Regions from separate parts of the Alteromonas sp. AWM4_230 genome, predicted to be linked through region 2. Evidence: riboswitches for the same ligand, from Rfam matches in the RefSeq annotation. Region 2 holds a riboswitch; the other holds the start of a gene.

Region 1 (3,418 bases), 3.5 Mb from region 2:
CGCTTGCATCTAACTGCCATGCATCGCTAGCAAACCAACTCAGTTCTAGCTCGGCCCCTTTGTTTGTACCCAAATCAGCATTATCGATAATATCTACAAAACCTGCCGTGCCGTCATCGCGAGTGATAACGTCAAAATCACTTACCTGCGTATCTGTTCTATCCATGTAGAAAATTGCAGCGCGAGCAACTAAGTCAGGCGTTAGCAAGGGGCCTTTTACACCCACTTCATAGTTCCAGTTGTATTCTTCATCAAAGAAACGTTGATTATCGTTTACTCGGCTGTCGGGATTAAAGCCTGCGCCTTTAAAACCCCGTGAAATGCTGCCGTAGTAGAAGTGGTCGCCTTGCGTATACTGAAGCGCTACCTTTCCGCCAACCATGGTGGTGTCAAACGCGCGTGTAAGTTGGTTGTTATCGGCGTAATCGAAATCGTAGTTTTCTACTCTCAACCCGGCTACAAGCACTAAGTTGTCCTTCAAACGGCTTTCCGTCTGAGCATAGATAGCAGTAGTCGTTGGGGTATATTCACTGGCAAAGTCACTATCAAGGTATGTGTACTGACGCAGTAATTTTTCTTCTGTGTTTTTATAAAATACGCCTACCGTCCAATCTGTCATTCCATCGAAAAGCGCTGCACTGTCTGATGACACAAAACGCACCTCACCGGTTTGGGTTTCAACATCGCGGTAGTACGCATCAAAAGACGTGTAACCCCAAGGGTGAAAACCATCGAATGTCCAATCTTCATCGTAGCCATAAGCGATGTTATGAGCCGCATGAGTGGCAATAAGTATGAAGTCGCCCGCGGCTGTACTGGTTGTTGAACGTGCGCTTACTGCATGCGTTTGGTGTTCGTCAAAGCCTGGCTCGTCAGACAGTGTTTTGTTATCGTTATCGAGCGAAAATGCATCGTAGCCGTTGTCAATATCATACCAGCGGTAGGTAAGTGCAAGCGTGGTTCGTTCGTCTACGCTGCCTTCAACGGCAAAGCGCAATGCGGTCTCATCGATATTGTTAGTGTCGCTTCTATCTAGAAAGGTGTTTTCTACAAAGCCATCGCTACGGTTATGCACAAGTGCAACGCGATATCCCCAATCCGAATTAATTTCATCACCCGTTGCCCCTTCAATACGGTAGCTCTCTTTGTTACCAATACGGGCTTCTACGTAGTCTGGCGCGTCGCTACCTACGTTATTACTAGAAAGCTTAACCGCACCAGCGAGTGCGCCTGTGCCGTAAAGCGTAGCCTGAGGTCCGCGATAGACTTCTAGTTGCTTTGTATCAAAAATGATACCTGCTGCGGCTAAACCTGAGAAGTCGAACTCATCAACGATGAAACTTACCGAAGGGTTGATTGGTTCAGCGAACTGGCTACGCTCGCCAATACCGCGAATTTGCACAAAGCGACCACGAGAAGCACCCGCTGCAAAATTAACGTTTGGAATACTGTTTAACACACTGTCGATGTGACTTGGCTGCCTGCTGCGAAGACGCTCTTGATCTAAAATTGTCGCGCTAGCACTTAGCTGGTCAAGTGTAGTTTGTCGAAAGTCACCAGATACGACGACTCGTTCAATATCAGAAGGCGTGTTTTTTGACGTGTTGTTTGCTGCAGATTCTTGCGCAAAGGCAGCAACAGAACTTGCTAGCAATGATAGTGTGAAAAGTGTTTTATACATGGGATCTCTTGTTCTTATTTAAGAAAAAAGATCCGGGTCTAACGGCAGGTGATAAGGCTATGCTGTGAACCATCCCTACGCCGGTATTATCCGGATCAGGTGTAAGGGTTCCCACGTGTGTGGATCTCAGACCGTAAACGGACACCCCTTGGTATAGTGTTGGGCTACGCAAATAGCAACCTCAACGTATGCGACGGAGTCTACCAGTTAGATACACGCCGTCAAGCAGATAAGACATTAAGCTAAGATCATAATTTTTATATGATATAAGGCATTCAATGCCCAAAGCTATTCAGCGTTAATATTCATATTAAGTCGACGTACTTCATCGTCAGTCTGTGCTTTTAAGCCTTCTAACGTTTTGCCGTGAGCCGTTGGTTGGCGAGTATCTGGGTCAACCTTTACGAACACAATATCATCTGCAAAGCAGATAGTTTTCTTAGTGGCCTTGTTGCGCACTAGACAACTTACGGTAATAGATGACCGGCCTACGGCTTTGGTTTCCAGACCAAACTCTACAATATCACCTTGCATCGCTGGTGATTCAAAACTAATTTCGCCAATATGCTTAGTCACTAAACAATTGGTCTCTAACTGACAGATTGCCCAAATGGCAGCCTCTTCGTCTATCCATTCTAACGCGCGGCCACCGAACAAAGAATTGGCGTAATTAAGATCATTTGGCATAACTAAACGCCGAGAAAGAAAGCGCATTCGAATTCCTCACAATAAATCGCTACTATAGCGTTAGATTATACCGAAAAAACTGATTCATGGCGCTAAATCAATTACGCGAATGGCTTCTTGCCCCCTATAGTAAAAAAAGCTGCGACAATGCCTGCGAAAACAGCTCACTCTTATCAGACGTAACTTACCCACTTCACCGAAGAATGCTGGTAATTTCTGGTTATGATACGTTCTGTGAAGCCGCACTATCCATTATTCAAACTTTAGCTGATGACACTTCCACTTTAAGCGTAGCGACCTTTACTAGTGCAGAGCTAAAAGGAAAGAGACGGAAAAAAGTGCTTGGCAGCGAGTACGATATTGCGACATTGGATTGTAGGGATTCTTTTAAGCCTGGTGATGCAATGGCAGTGGCAGGCATAGTAAAACACCACGGGTGTTTAATACTTATCTGTCCTGAGTTGGAACAGTGGAGCAGCAATGCTTCAGTTTCTTTTCTTTCAGAAGGCTTTACACTCGCCCATAGCCGATACCTGGCACGCTTTATTGACTGCCTGCATGCCGAAACTGGAATAGCAATACTTACTGAATCCACAGCTAGACTACCGGATTTAGCAACCTATCGAGTAGAGAAGCCTCCCTTAGATAATGCCTATAGAGGTTCGCTATTTCGTTCCAAAGAGCAAGAAAGCGCATACGGCCGTTTGTACCAGTCTTACTCACTAAATAAGTTGAACGCCTTGATCACTGCTCCGAGGGGGAGAGGTAAATCTTCTTTGCTAGGTATATTTATTGACAGCTTAGTGAGGAAAGGTAAAAACGTGTTGCTTACTAGCGAGCAGCGTGAAAACGTTGCTAACGTAATGTCTCATCTTCACCACTTTGATGACAGCAAGAATACAGGCAGTCAGTTTCATCATACCGACTCTGTGAATCAAGAACACCGAGCGGTTGAAAACGGAAGAGGGTCCTTAGGCTCTTTAAAATGGGTACCGCCTGACAGCGAGCTGCTATACAACAAAAACCATACAGCGTATGACCTTGTTGTAG
Region 2 (3,418 bases):
TCAGCCATGTCTTTCATGCCTTTTTCTTTCTCAAACTCTTGGGCTTCTGCTTGTTTAGCGACGTCACGTACTTCCTGAGAAATTTTCATGCTGCAGAATTTTGGGCCGCACATAGAGCAGAAATGCGCAACTTTGCCAGAAGCCTGCGGCAAGGTTTCATCGTGATAGGCACGGGCAGTGTGAGGGTCAAGTGCTAAGTTAAACTGATCTTCCCATCTAAACTCGAAGCGCGCTTTCGACATAGCATTGTCGCGTATTTGCGCACCGGGATGGCCTTTTGCCAAGTCAGCAGCGTGGGCCGCTATTTTGTAGGTAATAAGCCCTTGCTTTACGTCTTCTTTGTTAGGTAAACCCAAATGCTCTTTAGGCGTTACGTAGCAAAGCATCGCGCAGCCGTACCAACCAATCATGGCGGCACCAATACCTGAGGTGAAGTGATCGTAGCCAGGTGCAATGTCTGTGGTAAGCGGGCCAAGGGTATAAAACGGCGCTTCGTGACAGTGCTTAAGCTGCTCTTCCATGTTCGCTTTAATCATGTGCATTGGCACATGCCCAGGGCCTTCAATCATGACCTGAACATCGTATTCCCATGCAATTTTAGTTAGCTCACCAAGGGTACGTAACTCAGAGAACTGCGCATCGTCGTTGGCATCGGCCACGCTACCTGGCCGCAAACCGTCACCTAGCGATAGCGCGACATCGTATTTCGCGCAAATTTCGCAAATATCGTGAAAGTGTTCGTACAAAAAGCTTTGCTGGTGGTGGCTTAAACACCACTTCGCCATGATTGAACCGCCGCGAGATACAATGCCAGTAACCCGCTTTGCGGTAAGGTGCACGTACTCTAGCAATACGCCAGCGTGAATAGTGAAGTAGTCTACCCCTTGCTCGGCCTGCTCAATTAGGGTGTCTTTAAACATCTCCCAGGTTAAGTCTTCAGCCACACCGTTTACTTTTTCCAGCGCTTGGTAAATAGGTACGGTGCCAAGAGGTACCGGGCTATTTCGCAGCAGCCACTCGCGGGTTTCGTGAATATTTCTGCCGGTAGATAAGTCCATGATGGTATCGGCGCCCCAGCGCGTTGACCACACCAGCTTTTCTACCTCTTCCTCAATAGACGACGTCACAGCCGAATTACCAATATTCGCGTTAATTTTCACCAAGAAGTTGCGGCCGATAATCATTGGCTCTAGTTCGGGGTGATTAATGTTACATGGAATGATGGCGCGGCCTGCGGCTACTTCTTGGCGAACAAATTCAGGCGTGATGGTATTGGGCAAATTCGCGCCAAAATGCTCGCCTTTGTGCTGCTGCGTTAGCTCCGCATCTTTAATAGCTTGGCGGCCCATGTTTTCACGAATGGCAATGTATTCCATTTCAGGGGTAATAATGCCCTGTCTTGCGTAGTGAAGCTGAGTGACGTTTTTTCCTGCTTTTGCTTTTAGTGGTTTGCGGCTGCGGAGAAAGCGGAAATCTTCGGTAAAAATGTCGTTTTCACGCTCTTTTGCAAAGCTTGATGATACGCCTTCTAGCTCGAATGTATCGCTGCGCTCTTCAATCCACTTCTGGCGAAGCGGACTTAAACCTTTATGTACATCTATGTTTTCTTGCGGGTCGCCGTAGGGCCCTGAGGTGTCATACACTGGAATAGGTGGGTTCGGCTCTAAGATAGGGTTTTCTTCGGTGCCACCGACTAGGCTATCGTGCTGGTGGATAAGGCGCATGGCCACGCGGATATCGTTGCGGCTACCACACTCGTAGTGGCGTGTGGAATTGGGGTAAGCTTCGCCCGCTAGTTCATTTATGAATTGCTGAGCTTGTTGGCGTTGTTCGCGTCTGTTCGACATAGCATTTTACCTTGTAAATTTAGGTTCTAAAAATGCTTGTCAGGAGTGAAGGAGAATACAAAGTGTAAGTGTAGAAGGGGATAAGCCCGTTACTTTAGCGAGATTGTTGGTGAAGGTACTGGTGATTACAGCCCTTTACACCGTTGATATTCACTTGATGATAAACTTGAGCAGTTTACCTTGAGTAACTAGCCACACCGTAATGGGTGTGTCTGTATCATCAACAGCAAAACAACTTCGCTTCACAACGCTAAACCTCGGTTTAACATTGTGCACATTGTATTTTCTTGTTCCCTTCGCAGGTATTAGCCTGATCAGGTTCTACGGATCCCACTTTCGCGGTCTCAGCTTACTGGGTTAACAGTGAAGCACTCCGACAAGTTGTTTGTTTCAGCTCGGGCTGTTTTTTATTGAAACAGCCCGAATTGAGAATTCCCTTTTACTATATCTTCAACTTTAGTTGGATTACAAGTACTACCAGAAAGCTAAACGAATATTCATTTAGCTAGCTAGTTGCTGTCCTTCCTTATAAAGCTGAAGTGCAGTGGCTGTGTCGTGCTTGCGTTCGCTAATTGCAGACAAAAGCAATAAATCTTCTTTGCGCGACTGCATTTTAGTGGCTTTAAGCAATGCTTTTTCCGCCAACACATCGTCGCCAGAGTTGAACGCCACTTGACCTAGCGTGGAATAAAGCTCAACGTTTTCTTCGTCTTGCTTTATCCAGCTTTCAAGTAAACGTAATGATGGCGATGCATCAGGAATATTAAGTTGCGTGAAAAGCGGGAATAGCGCGCTGTTCGGCCCACGTTTTTGCCATTCAACTAGTAAATTTTGTGCGTCGGCATGCATGCCTTGGTCAAGCAATTGCTGAATATAAGCGGCACGATAAGCGTCGTCGTGACGTAATTTGCGAGGCAGTGTGTCCCAATACGATTTAAGCTCCACTGCACCTTGCTTACTGGCAATTTCTGCAAACTTACCTTTAGCAATACGCTGGCTCCACGCGGTGTAGTCAGCTTTAGGCAAGGCTTTACGCCAGCCCGATAAATTCTCTTGAAGCACCTGCCACTTACCTAGCTTGGCAAGAATTTGCGCTTTTAACTGCACAACCTGCTTGTTGTCACGATCTTGCTCGTCTAGTTCGTTAAGCTTTTCGAGTGCTGCATCAAACTTTTCTTCAGCTACATCAATGCGTGCATGCATTACCGTTGCCGCTACTTTCGCTTTCGGAAAGTCCGTGGCCTGAACCAGAAAATACCGGGCTTTGGCTAGGTCGTCGTTGGCAAAGGCAATTTGCGCTGAGGCTAAGTAGTTAACACCTTCAAAATCACCATTGGTGGTTTTGCCTAATGCTTTTTGCGCCGAATCAAAATCACCAGCGGCCATGGCGTGCAAGCCATCGTAAAACGCGCGCTTGCGCTTACGTTCACCTAAGGTGCCGAACCATTTATGTGAGCCTGTAATTAAGCTTAACGCCCACAAAACAAAACGGGATAACACGTACCAGGCTATAACGGCGCCAATGACCAAAATACAAAAGCTGATCACTGTCATTTCAATGGCTGTACTGC

What was found. A riboswitch is a leader RNA that binds a small molecule or an ion and turns the genes downstream of it on or off. The one in region 2 is predicted to bind thiamine pyrophosphate.
Region 1: linked by a shared signal. The riboswitch ahead of ACXACS_RS16230 (TonB-dependent receptor) and the one ahead of thiC (phosphomethylpyrimidine synthase ThiC) in region 2 are both predicted to bind thiamine pyrophosphate.

What each region holds. Positions count from the first base shown of each region.
Region 1 covers NZ_JBSWTB010000001.1:3,761,285-3,764,702, forward strand. Annotated here, with positions in the region: gene ACXACS_RS16230 (TonB-dependent receptor) at 1-1,681, opposite strand, end outside; TPP riboswitch at 1,737-1,840, opposite strand; gene ACXACS_RS16235 (acyl-CoA thioesterase) at 1,970-2,395, opposite strand; gene ACXACS_RS16240 (GNAT family N-acetyltransferase) at 2,455-3,418, shown strand, end outside.
Region 2 covers NZ_JBSWTB010000001.1:251,128-254,545, reverse strand. Annotated here, with positions in the region: gene thiC (phosphomethylpyrimidine synthase ThiC) at 1-1,847, opposite strand, end outside; TPP riboswitch at 2,122-2,233, opposite strand; gene ACXACS_RS01050 (heme biosynthesis HemY N-terminal domain-containing protein) at 2,349-3,418, opposite strand, start outside.